Regions from separate parts of the Geomicrobium sp. JSM 1781026 genome, predicted to be linked through region 2. Evidence: a T-box and tRNA genes for the amino acid it is inferred to sense, from the RefSeq annotation. Region 2 holds a T-box; the other holds one or more tRNA genes.
What was found. A T-box is a leader RNA that pairs with one kind of tRNA and senses whether it is charged. The one in region 2 lies ahead of pheS (phenylalanine--tRNA ligase subunit alpha), so its partner is inferred to be a tRNA-Phe.

Region 1 (8,263 bases), on a different contig from region 2:
CAAAATGATGATCGCGTGCGCAAATTGACGTTTACCGGTTCTACAGAAGTCGGACGAACGTTAATGGAAGGTGCAGCAAAGAACATTAAAAAGATTTCACTTGAGCTTGGCGGTCACGCGCCGATTGTCGTGCTCGAAGATGCTGATGTTGATAACGCTGTAGAGCAGGCCATTGCTTCAAAGTTCCGTAATGCTGGACAAACGTGTGTGTGCGCAAACCGCATTTATGTCGCGGAAGCCATTGAAGAAGAATTTGTGGAAAAAATGAAAGCTGGCGTAGAGAAGTTGAAAGTCGGCTACGGATTGGACGACGGAGTTGATATCGGACCGATGATCAATGAAGAAGCGGTCGATAAAGTGATTGAGCATATTGAAGATGCGAAACAAAAAGGGGCAAAGGTCGTTACGGGTGGAACGAAGAAGGACGGGCTCTATTTGATGCCTACCGTGGTTTCAGGTGTGACCGAAGAGATGGCGTGTATGAATGAAGAAACATTTGGGCCTCTCGCACCGATTTCCACATTTAAGACCGATGAAGAAGCCATACAACGTGCGAATGATACGATCTATGGTCTCGCTGCTTACTTGTTCACAAGTGACATCGCTAAAGCCGTGCGACTGACCGAAGAGCTAGAGTACGGTATTGTTGGATTGAACGACGGTGGCCCTTCAACTGCGCAAGCGCCATTTGGTGGTTGGAAGCAAAGCGGTATTGGCCGAGAAGGCGGCCACCACGGGATTGAAGAGTATCTTGAAACAAAGTATATCTCTTTAAAGCTATAAGTAGTGCTTCTTTATAGAAAGGTAGTAGAGACTTCGACACGGATGCCGACAAGCTGCTTCGGCATCCGTTTTATCATGTCAGAGCGAAGTTGCGTTGCCTAAACCGGCCATCCTTGTTGTGTCCATCAAAAGAAGCGGATTTGTATCGAACGTTCATACAATCGTTTGAACCGCTATGAAGGCGTATAGGGGAGCCTGTGTGAGCCTCCCCCAACGCCTTACAATCCAACAGCGTCTGCTTGTCCGAGCGTTTTCTCGTAGTACACAAACGGTTCGCTCCGAGCTTCCGTGAGCAGTTCGCCGACTTTTGTATAGCCGAGCTTATGAAATAGTCGCATAGCTTTCGTGTTTAAGGAGTACGTATCGACTTTTATCGAAGTGTGCCCTCGCTCGAGCGCGACGTGTTCAGCATACGTAAATAGTGCAGCAGCCACCCCGCGATTTCTCGTATCTGGATTCACTGCGAGTCGGTGTAGCGTGATGGCATCTTTATGAAGATCGGTCCATGTGAGCTCATCGTACTCAGTGGCAAATGCTTGATTTATGACGATAAATCCTTCAATACGTTCTTCAACAAATACATACAGTTCTTGATTGGTAATATCAGTGGCAAAGTGTTTGAGTGTTGGGTATTGATCGTTCCACTGGTCACTACCCTCGTCGTTCATCTGTGTAACGGCTCGTTTGGCAATCGATACAATGCCAGAAAGGTCTTCCATTTGTGCTAAGCGAATCATCAGTTGTCCTCCTGTTCTGCACGTATCATTATAACGCGAGCAGTGTAGAAGAATTTTCTGAAAACATATTGACAACGTATTTTGCGATCGTATATAATACAGTCAAATAAAGTTGACGGAGTGAGAAAGGCATGATGAGTAAATGAAAGATGTGTTCATAATGACGAAGTACGCACAATTAAAAGCTGTGAGCGATCCGTTTCGAGGGAATCTACTCACGCACTTTGGCACCGAACCGATTACCGGACAACAGCTTGCAGAAAAATTGGATCTGTCTCGTTCAAAGATTCACTATCATCTGAACGAACTTGAGAAAAATGGCATTATCCATATTGTGAAACGGGAAGAGAAAAACGGAATTTTACAAAAGTTCTATCAGCCTGTCGCCCTATCCTTTCTTGTTGATGAACAATTGCTTAACTTTGTTGAAGGCTCGGGTGGTGAAAAGACCGGGTATAAAAGCGCATCATTTCGTGGGGATGATGAAGCCCGTCAGAAGTTTCTTACTCACGTATCAGACGCGATCGACGAAGGCCGAAAGCGATACGCCAAAGATGAAGGGGAAACGTTTACGATTAGCATGAGCTGGACACCGAAAAGCTAAACCGTCTATGTCTTTTCAGCCATAGACGTTCATTTTACCCGAACGGTCAATTTATTTTGACTGAATAAATTCAATCACTCAGGAGGTTTTTTTATATGAAACAAATTCTGAAAAATTTTAACTTTGTCATTTTGTTACTTGGTCGAAGTTTATCAAACGTCGGAAGCAGTTTGTACTCGGTCGCGGCGATGTGGCTCGTTTACGAACTTGGCGGATCAACCTTCTATACAGGATTGGCGCTTTTCTTGACGCAAATGCCTGCGATATTGCAAATTCTGCTCGGACCGATGATTGATCGATTTCACGTGAAACGCCTGCTCGTAGGCACACAAATGCTTCAAGTCGTATTACTGCTCATCGTTCCCGTGGCACATGCTTTTGGCATTCTTACGATCGCTGTTGTTCTAACGGTCATGCCTGTTGTTTCACTTTGCAATCAATTTTTGTATCCTACGCAGCTCTCATTATTGCCGAAAATTTTGAAAAAAGAGCAGTTAACGAAAGGGAATTCATTATTTGCGGTTGCTTATCAAGGTACAGATGCCCTCTTTAATGCGATTGCTGGCCTGTTGCTTACAGTTGTTGGAGCGATAGCGATTTTCTACATAAACAGTCTCACATTTCTGTTATCGGCCGCGTTACTTATGTTGCTTCGCATCCCTTTCACAAAAATAGTAGAGCAACATTCAGAAAAACCATCGGCACGATCGATGGTTACCGACTACATCGGCCAATTAAAAGAAGGCATCACCGTTTTAATGCACCCATTTTTCAGGAATTTACTCGGCGGCGTTGTTTTCGTCAATCTAGCAGGTGCGGGCATGTTTGCCGTTCTCCCTGCTTTCAGTGCCGCACATGGTGGACCAGAATATTACGGGTTATTTTTATCAGCTGCGGGAATTGGCGTCATTGTCGGAGCCGCACTCGTATCGGTGTTAAAGCTTGACCGCATTAAAGTAGGGCGGTTGTATGCCGGAGTGATTGCGATTAATGGCGTTTGCATGGTCGTGCTCACAATGATTCCAAACCCATGGGTATCGATTCTTCTCTTCGGCTTGGCTTGGTTGCCTGCTGGCATTATTAATGTCAGTTCACAAGTCATTATCCAATCCGCGATACCGAGTCATTTGCTTGGTCGCGTAATGGCTGCTGTCATGGGAATATCTGCGGGAATAGCTCCAGTCGGGGCATTGCTCGGTGGTTCTGTCGGAGCGATTCTCACAAGCGATGCAGTCATTCTATTTAGTGGAATCATCATGTTAATTGTAGCGGTTATTTGGACGTTTAATCGCACCATGAAAAAAATCCCTGCAGTGAAAGACTTAACTCCAGAAACATTTCAACTCGGATAGAAACCGATGCGGTGGGCATAATGATAATGTTCACCGCCCATTCAAATAAGAAGTGTCCGAAGGGGGAGTGAAACGCGAATTTATGGTAGAATAAAGAGGTTGTTTCTCGCACCTTCGAGGTCGATCATTGATTTCCTGCATAAACTTAAAAAAACCGTTGCAAAACAGAAATAGACATGCTAAGATAAATCTTGTCTTTCATTAAGAAACGAGAGCCATTAGCTCAGCTGGTAGAGCATCTGACTTTTAATCAGAGGGTCGGAGGTTCGAGTCCTCCATGGCTCACCATTTACATATTGCCAACTTCATCTTACAATAGAGTAAGCGTACTATGTACGTAACTCGAAGTAAGAACGAAGTGGTTGAAAAATCCGCCGCTTTATACTCGATTTTGAAAAGGAAGCAAGAAGGTCGAGGAAATGATTGAGCGAGTGAGTGAGCGTACACCGTACGTGACTCGAACGAACGAAAGAAATTGACGAAGAGATTCGCCGCTTATTCTTTAAAACAAATAGTATTTAAAAGAAGCAAGGAGTTCGCGGAAGCGACTGACTGAACGAGTGAGTGTACAACGTACACGACTCGAGTGAGGGAAGGAAGCTGACAAAGAAATCCGCCGCTTATTTTAAATAATAGGGGCCTGTGGTGTAGCGGTTAACATGCCTGCCTGTCACGCAGGAGATCGCGGGTTCGATTCCCGTCAGGCCCGCCATTTATAATTGGCTCGATAGCTCAGTCGGTAGAGCAGTAGACTGAAAATCTACGTGTCGGCGGTTCGATTCCGTCTCGAGCCACCATTTGATTGTCTGTCATTCGTATATTCAATCAAATCACTTACGACATTTATGAAACAGCGTTAAGCTAGACCCTGAATCTTATGATTCAGGGTTTTTTTATCGGGGATTTGGATGGCTGTGTTACAATAGAGACGGACAAATAAGTAGACAAGCGTTCATATAAATGGGGCTCCAATAAACAAATCTACGAGAATCGGGGAGATTGTGACATGAACGAAAAAATACTCGTGGTTGATGATGAAAAACCAATTGCAGATATACTAGAGTTTTCCTTAAAGAAAGAAGGATTTGAAGTAGAGGTTGCGTATGATGGCGATGAGGCTGTAAATAAAGTAGAGTCTTTCCAGCCAGATCTTATTCTCCTGGACATTATGTTGCCGAATCGCGATGGCATGGAAGTGTGTCGAGAAGTACGGAAGAACTATGACATGCCAATCATTATGCTGACAGCGAAGGACTCAGAAATAGATAAGGTGTTAGGTTTAGAGCTAGGCGCCGATGATTATGTAACGAAGCCATTTAGCACGAGGGAGCTGTTGGCCCGTGTGAAAGCGAACATTCGCCGATTGCAAGTTGCGCCTGCGCAAGATAAGCAAAAGAGCGGGGAAATGGAAATTGGCGGACTTACGATTGACCCAGAAGCGTATCTCGTTCGAAAGCGCGGTGAGCCAATCGAGCTTACGCACCGAGAGTTTGAACTCATTCATTACTTGGCTCGTCATATTGGACAAGTGATGACCCGCGAACATTTACTTCAGTCGGTGTGGGGATATGACTACTTTGGGGATGTACGTACCGTCGATGTGACCGTGCGGAGGTTACGTGAAAAGGTTGAAGACAACCCGAGCTACCCAATTTGGATTATTACACGCCGGGGTGTAGGTTATTATTTGCGTCATCCTGAACAGGAGTAATGCTGCATGGAGAAAATCCTTAACTTCTTTAAGTCTTTCCAATTTAAGTTAATTGCGATTTATGTGCTTTTGCTGCTCATTGCGACGCAAATTATCGGTGCGACGTTTATGACCTCTCTAGAAAGCCAAACGATCCAAAACTATAACGACTACCTCGACGATCGGGGTAGTCTGCTTGCGAATAACGCGGCGGAGATTATGATGGAAAATCGTTCCGATGATGATGAAGTCGACCCTCAAACCCAAGTGCGTCAAGAAATGAATGAACAAGTTGATCTATTGTTTGGGGATCCGAATGAGCATGTAGAAGTGGTGGATAGCAATGCGACGATCATTACTTCAGCAGCACAATCGTTAGTCGGGCAACGGAATACAGACATACAAATCTCAAGAGCTTTGTTTGGGCATGAGCAACAAGCTGAAACATACATGAATCCTGATACCGGGGATCGTACGCGCGTCATTATAGAAAAAATAGAAGGCAACAACGATCAAATTATCGGGGTTGTCCAAATTCGTGCGTCGCTAGAAGACTCGTATGAACAGGTGACTGAAATTAATGCGATTTTTACGTGGAGTGCGGTCATTGCCCTTGTGATTACAGCGATTATCGGTATCGTTCTTTCGCGAACGATTACGCGACCGGTATTGGATATGCAAAAGCAAGCGAAACGAATGAGTGACGGCGATTTTAGCCGACAAGTTCGTGTGTACGGTAGTGATGAAATTGGACAGTTGGCAACGTCGTTTAATACGCTAACGCTTAGTTTGAAAGAAGCGAATGCAACAACTGAAGGTGAACGTCGTAAGTTAAGCTCTGTACTTTCGCACATGACGGACGGGGTTATTGCTACAGATGAGTTAGGGAGAATCATTCTTTTGAATCGCCAAGCTGAAATTCTTCTGTCTATGTCGAGTGACGAAGCAATGGGTCAACTGCTACCGGACTTGTTACAACTATCGGATCAAGTAACCCCGAGTAAGCTCTATGACTATTCGGATTCAATGATACTTGATTTTAGTGATGAAAAAAGCACGTATTTGTTGGAAGCGAACTTCAGTGTGATTCGCCATGAAGACGGGCCGATAACCGGGCTTATTACCGTTCTTCATGATGTGACTGAACAAGAGAAGATTGCTAGTGAGCGTCGTGAGTTTGTCTCCAATGTGTCCCATGAGTTAAGAACACCACTCACGACACTAAAGAGTTATATGGAAGCTTTAGAAGACGGTGCGCTGGAAGATCCTGAGCTTGCGCCACGCTTTTTAGGTGTTGCCCAAACGGAAACGGAGCGGATGATCCGTCTCGTAAATGACTTGTTGCAGCTTTCGAAAATGGATCGTGATGATATACACCTTAATAAATACGACTATAACCTTATCGCTTGGCTCCATGAAGTGTTGGACCGATTTGACATGATGGTTAAAGACAAAAACATTGGGTTCGAGCGTCAACTCCCACCTTATCCAGTGCGCATTCAAATCGATCGTGACAAAATGACACAAGTGATTGATAACATTATTTCCAATGCGATTAAATATTCCCCTGATGGTGGGACGATTACGGTTGGTACAGACTTGCAAGAAGAAGGGGCCGTTATCTACGTACAAGACGAAGGAATGGGCATACCAAGAGAGAATTTACACAAGATTTTTCAGCGTTTTTATCGAGTCGACAAAGCCCGTGCTCGTAACTTGGGTGGAACAGGTCTTGGGCTTGCGATTGCCAAGGAAATGGTAGAAGCTCACGGTGGAACGATTGCTGTGAGTAGTGAATGGAAAAAAGGAACGACGATTACCATTCGTTTACCATATACAACGTTCAGTGAAGGCGGGTGGAGCTCGTGACAGAACGAATCAAGTCAGGGGTGCTGATTGTTCTCATCCTCTCCAGTTTATTGCTTACATGGCAACTATGGACGTATCAACCGAACCTAGAAGTTCTTGATGAAGGGGGATACACAACAGAGAGTATCGGTGAAACAGCTGCAACCGATGACATCATTAAGCCAGCAAACATTATTTACCATGTCGAAGACGAACGATTTATGACGTATGGAAATAACAGTATAGAAACGGAGAGGCTTCTCGATGACTTGAACAGTCATGGTCAATCAGATTTTGAAGTTATTGAGAATCCGAATTCTTCTTTGGATTTGTATCCGGACACAGATTTTATTGAACTGAGCTTTCCAACTGGCATTCCACCTGAGTTGGTCCAACAACTCCTCAATGAAGATGCGGATTTGTTAATGGATACCGATACCTCTTTTGAACGAATTATTCTCTATGAAAATCAAGAAGATACGGTCATTCGTTATCTTTCCTTTGATGGCGAAGAATCTGTAGAAGCTCGGGTGAACATTAACCCATCAGTATTTCGAAGTAACTATTTATACAACTATGAGGTGGATAATGTGTACCCGGTGTACAGTGAACTGGCTGGAGGCACGGGGGAGCGCTTAGATAAGCCTCTTTATTTACCGATCGAACCTGTATATTATACGAACAGAAGTTATGAAATTGAGACGTCAGACTACATTTCACCAGCTGCATTTGAGCCGTTATTGTTCGATGAAGAGCCGATTCCAGTGTCAGAACAGAGTATTTACATTGGCAGTTCTCAACAAATGACGGTGAGCAGCAACAACGACTTTTTGGAGTTTACAGATGTGACGGTACCTGTCACCCAATCGGAAAACCCTGACCAAATTGTCCAGGATGCGATTAATTACGTAAACTTGCACGGAGGATTCACTGAGAAATATCAGCTTTACGGGTATGGGTCTGACCGCGCAAATGTAGAGGAAGATGAGTATGCTCGTTTCCGACTCGTCGAAGACGGAGTGCCGGTATTGGATTCTTCAAATGACGGCTATATCAATGTAATGAGAAGCTACAATGAAGTCATATCCAATTATACGAGGCCTTTGTATACACTTGGAAGGTTTCAAAGTGAGCTTGCTTCGTCTGAGCAATTGCCACACGGTGAAAGAGTTTGGGAGAGTATAGGCGAAGACCGAGAAGAAATTACGGACGTTCGTGTCGGGTATACAATTCATCGAGAGCAAGGCAT
Region 2 (8,263 bases):
CATACACACAACACCGTATTATTTGGGGAGAAGGCGATGCAAAAGGCGTTACACATAACAGAAGATGATCGCGTTTTTATGGCATCTCCTCTTTCTCATGCTACCGGCTTTTTGCATGCTGTGAATTTGCCACTCATCACCGGAGCGACGAGTGTACTCATGGACCACTTCCAAGGTGAAAAAGCCGTTCGGGTCATCGAAAGGCAAAAATGTACGTTTTCAATGGGTGCAGCAACTTTTGTCCACGATATATTAAAAGCGATTCAACAACAAGGCAACCCCGGTGCATTATCGACGCTCAGGTTCTTTTTATGTGGGGGTGCCCCGATCCCAAGACATCTTGTTGACGAAGCGAAAGAAAATGGGTTCCGGTTATTGTCTGTGTATGGGGCAAGTGAAAGCCCTCCTCATGCGATTAGCTGCTTACATGATTCTGAAGAATGGGTTAGCCAAACAGATGGTCAAGTGTTGGAAGGAATTGACGCGAAAGTTGTCGGCGATGACCGTAAATCTCTCGCAACCGATGAAATTGGAGAATTAGCAACGAGAGGACCAAACGTTTTCATTGGGTATTACAATGATCCGTCGCTTACTAGGCAATATCTAGATGAGCGCGGATGGTATTATAGCGGGGATTTAGGCACGTTGGATTCCGACCGATACGTACGGGTTGTCGGCCGAAAAAAAGATATGATTATTCGTGGTGGTCAAAATATTAGCCCGGTTGAAGTTGAGAATCTTTTGCTTCAGCATGCTTCAATTAAAGAAGTTGCGTTGGTCGGAGTACCAGACGAAAGGATGGGAGAAAAAGCGTGCGCGTTCATCACTCTTAACCCGAATGGAACGTTTACGTACGAGATGATGGTCACGTATTTAGAAGAACAAAATGTAGCGAAATATAAATGGCCGGAGTATATAGAGCTTGTACCCGAACTCGCACGAACGGCTTCAGGAAAGATACAAAAATTTCGGTTGTTGGAACAATGGAAAACGAAAATCGTTTAATTTAAAATGGAGGGAACATGATGGAACTAGAAGAAGTAATCTATGAGAAATCCGAAGGCATCGCCACAATTACGATAAACAAACCAGAAAAATATAATGCATTCGGGGCGCGTACGGTGCAAGAGTTAATCTACAGCTTTCGTGACGCGTGGGATGATAATCGCGTTGGCGTCGTCATCTTAACAGGGGCTGGGGATAAAGCATTTTGTGCAGGTGGAGATCAAAAAGATCGTGATAGCGGAGGTTATGGAACGAATGGCGGGTTAACCGGCGGAATGGGATTAGAGATGGAAACTCTTCATTATGTGATGCGCAATATCCCTAAGCCAGTGATCGCTGCTGTGAATGGTTACGCGATCGGCGGCGGGCACGTCTTACACGTCATTTGTGACTTATCGATTGCCTCAGAGCGCGCGATTTTTGGTCAGTCCGGTCCGAAAGTAGGAAGCTATGATGCCGGGTTTGGCTCTGCATATTTAGCACGAATTGTTGGCGAAAAGAAAGCGAGAGAGATTTGGTATTTATGCCGGAAGTATTCAGCGGATGAAGCGTATGAAATGGGGCTCGTAAACAAAGTCGTTCCACACGAACAACTGATGGAAGAAGCGAGAGATTGGGCGAACGAAATGTTAGAGAAAAGTCCGACAGCACTAAAAATGTTGAAATATTCCTTTAATGCCGATTCTGCCAGCATTGCAGGAATTAATCAAATGGCACTTGGAAGTTTGGCGATGTTCTATGAAACAGATGAAGCATTAGAAGGGAAGAATGCATTTATTGAAAAGAGGCCTGTAGATTTCAGCCAATTTAGAAGTTCATGATTAAGCCCTTGCAAGCTTAGCGAAAACCATCTATACTAAGAACAAATTACACATGCACGAACACGTTGATAGAGAGTAGTACGGTGAACACTGATGTCTAGGGAGGATGGGCCAAAGACTGCAAGCCTTTCCCTTTAAGCTCACCTGAATTCACTCTGGAGTTGGCACCGGTCACAAGGTGCCCCGGTTTACTGCCGTTACCAGTGATCGAGTGATCGACTCGAGCCTTTGCATGAGTCGGTAACAAGGGTGGTACCGCGAAACCTTCGTCCCTTTTTAGGGAGACGAAGGTTTTTTTGTATTGACGGTGAAGATAAGGAGGAAGAGAATGATTACACGATTAGAAGAGCTGAAAGTTGAAGCCCTTACAGGCGTAACTAATAGTGAGGACCAAAAACAGCTCGAACAAGTCCGCATTACCTACCTAGGGAAAAAGGGACCGATTACGGAAGTGCTTAGGGGAATGGGAAAGCTCTCAGCTGAGGAGCGTCCAGTCGTCGGCCAAAAAGCCAATGAAGTGCGAGAAATGATTCAACAAGCGATTGATGAGAAGCTTGCGCTGTTTGCAGAAGCAAAACTGCGCGAGCAGTTGACGGAAGAGCAAATCGACGTCACCTTGCCTGGGCGTAAAATGACACAAGGAGCGACGCACCCATTAACGGCCGTCGTTGAGCAAATTGAAGATATTTTTATTGGATTAGGGTTTGAAGTGACAGAAGGACCTGAAGTGGAATTGGATTATTTCAACTTCCAGATGATGAACTTGCCACCAGACCATCCAGCAAGAGATATGCAAGATTCATTTTATATTACCGATGACACGTTGCTAAGAACGCACATCTCCCCGGTACAAGCGCGAACGCTACAAGCTGCAAAAGGGGAAGGGCCGATTCGCAAGGTTAGCCCCGGAAAAGTGTATCGACGTGATGAAGACGATGCGACGCATTCTCACCAGTTTACGCAAATTGAAGGTTTGTATGTCGATAAAAACGTAAGAATGAGTGACCTTAAAGGCGTATTTGACGCGTTTGTGAAGCAGTATTTCGGTAATGATCGCTTAATCCGTTTACGTCCGAGCTATTTTCCGTTTACAGAGCCTTCAGCTGAGATTGATGTGAATTGTGGCGTCTGTGGAGGTAGTGGGTGCCGAGTATGCAAACATTCGGGCTGGATTGAAGTACTCGGTGCAGGCATGGTTCACCCAAGAGTGTTGGAAATGAATGGGTTTGACCCAGAAGTGTATTCTGGTTTTGCTTTCGGAATGGGTGTTGAGCGATTTGCGATGCTCAAATATGGCATCGATGATATCCGGCACTTCTACACGAATGACACGAGATTTCTCTCACAGTTTAAAAACCTTTAATATCGCGATGAAAGTAGGTGAAGGAGACAATGCTCGTTTCCTATCAATGGTTAAATGATTATATAGATTTAAAAGACATCACACCGGAAGAGGTCGCCGAATTATTGACTCGAGGTGGATTAGAAGTAGACCATGTCCATCGTTTTCATGATGGCATTGACCACGTGGTAATCGGTAAGGTGATTGAAACGGCCCCCCACCCTGATGCAGACAAACTAACGATTTGCCAAGTCGATACGGGGGAAGAAACTTCGCAAATTATTTGCGGTGCTGCGAACGTTGTTGCTGCAGAATACGTAGTTGTAGCGAAACCCGGAGCCGTTCTTCCAGGGAATGTGGAAATTAAGAAAACGACAATTCGTGGCGAAGTATCTGAAGGAATGATTTGTGCACTTGATGAGCTAGGTGTAGCCGATCATATGATTCCAAAAGAAGAACAAGATCAAATTATTGAACTTGGAAATGATGCGGTACCCGGCGGCGACGCTCTTGACTATTTAGGATTAAATGACGTCATTTTAGAACTAGATCTAACACCGAATCGTGCGGATGCGCTCAGCATCATCGGCGTTGCTTATGAACTATCCGCCATCTTGGACCGTCCGATTCATGTGCCGGACATCGAACACGGCGCAGTGCGCAAAAATGTCGCAGACGTTGTCAGCGTAACTGTGGAGAACGGTGAAGATGTACCATACTACGGGGCAAAAGTCGTCCAAAAGTTGAAGATTGGCCCATCACCGAAATGGATGCAAATGCGTTTAATTGGTGCGGGAATGCGACCGGTCAATAATGTTGTTGATATTACGAACTATGTAATGCTCGAATACGGTCAGCCCCTACATGCGTTTGACTTCGATCGGTTTGGCACAGATGAAGTGGTGACGAGAAAAGCAAAACCTGGAGAGAAAATGATTACCCTAGATGAAACAGAGCGTGTGTTAGCAGGCACCGATGTGGTCATAACGAACGGTACAGATCCGGTAGCGCTTGCGGGTGTCATGGGTGGTGCATCATCTGAAGTGGTGGATAGCACAACGACCATACTCCTTGAAGCCGCTCAGTTCGATGCGTTGAACGTGCGCGAGACCGCCAAACGTCTCGGTCTTCGTAGTGAGTCAAGTATGCGATTTGAAAAGGGGATTAATCCCCAAGGCACGAGTGAAGCCGCAGAACGGGCAGCGTATCTTCTTGAACGATATGCCGAAGGCTCGGTGTTAAATGGCATTGTTGAGTCGGGCGAAATGCCGCAATATCAACAAGAGGTTGAAGTGAATTTAGGCCGAGTGAACCAACGGCTCGGGACGAGCTTACATGTTGAAGAAGTTGAGCAGATTTTGTATCGTCTCGGATTCACAGTGGAGTCACTCGGTGAGTCTTGGCGAGTCATCATACCAGCAAGAAGGCTCGATTTAAATATTGAAGAAGACTTAATGGAAGAAGTGGCTCGGATTCATGGTTATGACAACATCCCGAGCACCTATCCTATAGGGGAACGAACGGGCGGCAGCTTAACGAACACCCAAAAATTGAAACGAAAAGCGCGGCGTTTCTTAGAAGGGGCAGGCATGAATGAAGCCATTACGTACTCCCTGACAAGTGAAGCCAAGTCTGTACAATTCATGTTAAAGGAAACAGCAGCGGATGTACGCGTGCTCATGCCAATGAGTGCAGAGCGTCAAGTGCTTCGCCGTAGTCTCATTCCACACCTTCTCGATAGTGTTGGGTACAATAAGAACCGTCAACAAACGAATGTGGCGTTCTTTGAAATGGGTTCGGTCTTCTTGCCAACGCCAGATGACAATCTTCCACATGAAGAGTTGAGAATTGCAGGTGCACTCACGGGCGCATTCGGGGAGTCTAGCTGGGCAGAAACAACGACGAGCGTTGATTTCTTTGTCGTTAAAGGAATCGTCGAAGGGTTAGCGAAACAGCTAGGCGTTCACCATGAATGGACATTCCAAAAAGCAGAGCGCGCTGGCTTGCACCCTGGAAGGAGTGCAGAAATTCTCATGGGTGATGAGCTCATTGGTTTTATCGGTGAACTTCACCCGACCGTTTCGAAAGAGCGTGGTCTAGCGGCAACGTACGTGTTCGAACTGAACGCCGATGTACTATTCAAGGAACGAGATACAGTAATGAAATATGATCCGTTACCGAAGTTCCCAGGTGTAAGGCGAGACCTTGCCATCGTTGTTGATGAGAAAATATCCGCTTCGGAAGTACAACGGGCTATTGAAGAAAATGGCGGCAAGTGGTTAAGGGATGTTGAACTATTTGATGTATACGAAGGGGAGCATTTGCCAGCTGGCAAGAAGTCGCTTGCGTATGCGCTGTCGTTCTTAAATAAAGAAGAGACGCTCACTGACGAAGACATTCAAGTTGTTCACGAGCAAATCGTAAGCAAGCTCCAATCGAGACTAGGGGCTACATTAAGAGGGTAAAGAAGGAGAAGCAGTCACAAACGGTGTGATTGCTTCTTTTTTGTAACCGATTTGCCCCATAACTCGTAGAGAATATTAGAGGATTGATTTTCTTATGTAGTTGATTTTGATATGATGAAGTTTAGAGTGTGAGAGAATAGCGATAAAGAGCAATTGCGAGTGGTCACGGATAGGAGGAACTGGTGATGAACGGAAGAACTCGAACGACTGTGTCGATTTATGGACATCAATATACCATTGTTAGCGAAGAATCAGAAGATCACGTGAACGATGTGTCAAAGTACGTGGATGAAAAAATGAAAGAAATGAAAAGAGTAAATCCTTTTTTAGATACATCAAGGCTTGCGGTGTTAGCGGCTGTTAATATTGCAGACGATTACATTAAAGCTCAAAAAAAGAATCAGGCCGATGCGGCTGAAGACGAGGACTAGTGAATGTTAAGTGTATTAATCCTACTCATTTTAGTGACGAACTTTTTTATTGGGTTAAGACGGGGGTTTATTCTCCAGCTGTTTCACCTTGTAAGCTTTTTCGGTTCATTAATCGTCGCTTACTTATTTTATAGCGACGTTGCGGAATACTTACGTTTGTGGGTCCCATACCCACAGTTTTTAGATGACCCAAGCAACATGTTTATATCCGCATTTAACTTTGAAGCGGTTTATTATAACGGTATTGCGTTTGCGATATTGTTTTTTGCGACAAGAATACTGCTCCACATATTAGCTTCAATGCTCGACTTTGTTAGTCACTTACCTGTACTCAGGTCTGTGAATCGCTTGCTCGGTGGGGCACTTGGATTCGTTGAGGCGTATCTTATCGTGTTTGTACTACTCATCGTTGCAGCATTGCTGCCTGTGGATGCCGTGCAACAAACGATCGGCAACTCATCCATTGCCCGATTAATCATTGATCATACCCCGTTCCTATCCGGCTGGTTGCAAGAGCTATGGATTTCGCCGGTGGACGTAGACTAATTCAATAGCAGGAGGCTGTTTCGTTGGATAAAAAGAACGTCATACAATCGTTAGAGACGATTGCGACATATATGGAAATTGCCGGAGAAAATCCGTTCAAAATATCGGCTTACCGTAAAGCAGCCGCTGCTTTAGAAAGAGAAGAGCGGACATTACTAGAAATTGAGAAGCCAGAGAGCCTAACAGGAATCGGTAAAGGTACGGCAAGCGTTATTGAACAGCTTCGAGATACAGGGAAGTCCGATGTATTGGATGAATTAAAAGAAAGCATTCCTGCAGGATTACCGCCATTATTGCAATTACAAAGTCTAGGTGGCAAAAAAGTCGGGAAGCTTTACAAAGAGTTAGGGATTACGGATGCCGATACGTTAAAAGAAGCGTGTGAAAAGCAGCAAATTCGAGAACTGCAAGGATTTGGCGTAAAAACAGAGGAGAAAATCCTCCAAGCGTTAAACGAAGTTGGGAAACGGCCTGAGCGTTTGCCAGTGAGTGACATGCTGTCGGTTGCTGAAGAAATTGAGGAGCAATTGCGTGCGTTTACACATATCCTTCGTTTTGAACGTGCAGGCAGCCTACGCCGCATAAAAGAGACAGTGAAAGATGTGGATTACGTCATTAGTACAAGTGACGCTCAGTCGGTACGTGAACAACTTAAAACGCTTACTGACATTGAAGAGATTGTTGCCGATGGAGATACGAAAGTGTCGTTTGTTCTTCTGAAGAAACATCGCATTGGCGTCGATTTTCGATTAGTCGAAGATGAAGCTTTTGCAACAGCCCTTCATCACTTTACAGGATCAAAAGATCATCATCTATTGATGAGAAAGCTCGCCAAAGATCAAGGGAAAAAAATCAACGAATACGGTGTGGAGCAGGATGCAGATGGTTCTTTAGTGCAATTTAAAGATGAACGTCAGTTTTTTGAGCACTTTGGTCTTACGTATATTCCACCAGAAGCGAGAGAAGGAAGTGGGGAGATCGAGCGGTCTCGACACGACCACCCGTACATTCAGCTAGAGGACATTCAAAGTGACTTGCACATGCACACGGTGTGGAGCGATGGCGCAAACTCCGTGAAAGAAATGGCGGACGATGCGAAAAAGCGTGGGTACAATTACATTTGCATTACCGACCATTCCAAGTTTTTGCAAGTAGCGAACGGACTGAATGAAGAACGTCTTGCGAGGCAGGCAGAAGACATTGATGATGCGAATGAGCACGTATCAGGCATTCGAGTGTTAAAAGGAACAGAAATGGACATTCGTCCTGACGGCACACTTGATTTTGATAATGATGTATTACAAACGTTAGATTTTGTCATTGCTTCGATCCATTCATCATTCTCGCAATCGAAAGAGCAAATCCATGAACGTCTTGAGACGGCATTTCGCAATCCGTTCGTTCATATGATTGCGCACCCTACAGGAAGAATAATCGGTCAACGAAGCGGTTATGAAGTGGATATCGATTGGCTCATTGCCAGAGCAAAGGAAACAGGAACAGCGCTAGAATTAAATGCAAACCCTAATCGCCTGGACTTATCAGCCGAGCAGTTAAAAAAGGTAGTCACAAGTGGCGTTGTGATTGCGGTGAATACGGATGCCCATCGCCAAGAAATGATGGATCATATGAAGATTGGTGTGGCAACGTTAA

Region 1: it has a tRNA-Phe gene. The T-box ahead of pheS (phenylalanine--tRNA ligase subunit alpha) is inferred to sense a tRNA for this amino acid. The anticodon was not compared.

What each region holds. Positions count from the first base shown of each region.
Region 1 covers NZ_JBHFQF010000010.1:72,905-81,167, forward strand. The annotation lists gene ACE1TF_RS16820 (NAD-dependent succinate-semialdehyde dehydrogenase) at 1-783, shown strand, start outside; gene ACE1TF_RS16825 (GNAT family N-acetyltransferase) at 1,002-1,520, opposite strand; gene ACE1TF_RS16830 (ArsR/SmtB family transcription factor) at 1,681-2,124, shown strand; gene ACE1TF_RS16835 (MFS transporter) at 2,220-3,476, shown strand; tRNA gene ACE1TF_RS16840 (tRNA-Lys) at 3,689-3,764, shown strand; tRNA gene ACE1TF_RS16845 (tRNA-Asp) at 4,113-4,188, shown strand; tRNA gene ACE1TF_RS16850 (tRNA-Phe) at 4,198-4,273, shown strand; gene yycF (response regulator YycF) at 4,483-5,187, shown strand; gene walK (cell wall metabolism sensor histidine kinase WalK) at 5,194-7,035, shown strand; gene ACE1TF_RS16865 (YycH family regulatory protein) at 7,032-8,263, shown strand, end outside.
Region 2 covers NZ_JBHFQF010000004.1:25,581-33,843, reverse strand. The annotation lists gene ACE1TF_RS07845 (AMP-binding protein) at 1-1,005, shown strand, start outside; gene menB (1,4-dihydroxy-2-naphthoyl-CoA synthase) at 1,026-1,826, shown strand; T-box leader at 1,883-2,103, shown strand; gene pheS (phenylalanine--tRNA ligase subunit alpha) at 2,155-3,189, shown strand; gene pheT (phenylalanine--tRNA ligase subunit beta) at 3,219-5,633, shown strand; gene zapA (cell division protein ZapA) at 5,819-6,064, shown strand; gene ACE1TF_RS07820 (CvpA family protein) at 6,068-6,610, shown strand; gene polX (DNA polymerase/3'-5' exonuclease PolX) at 6,634-8,263, shown strand, end outside.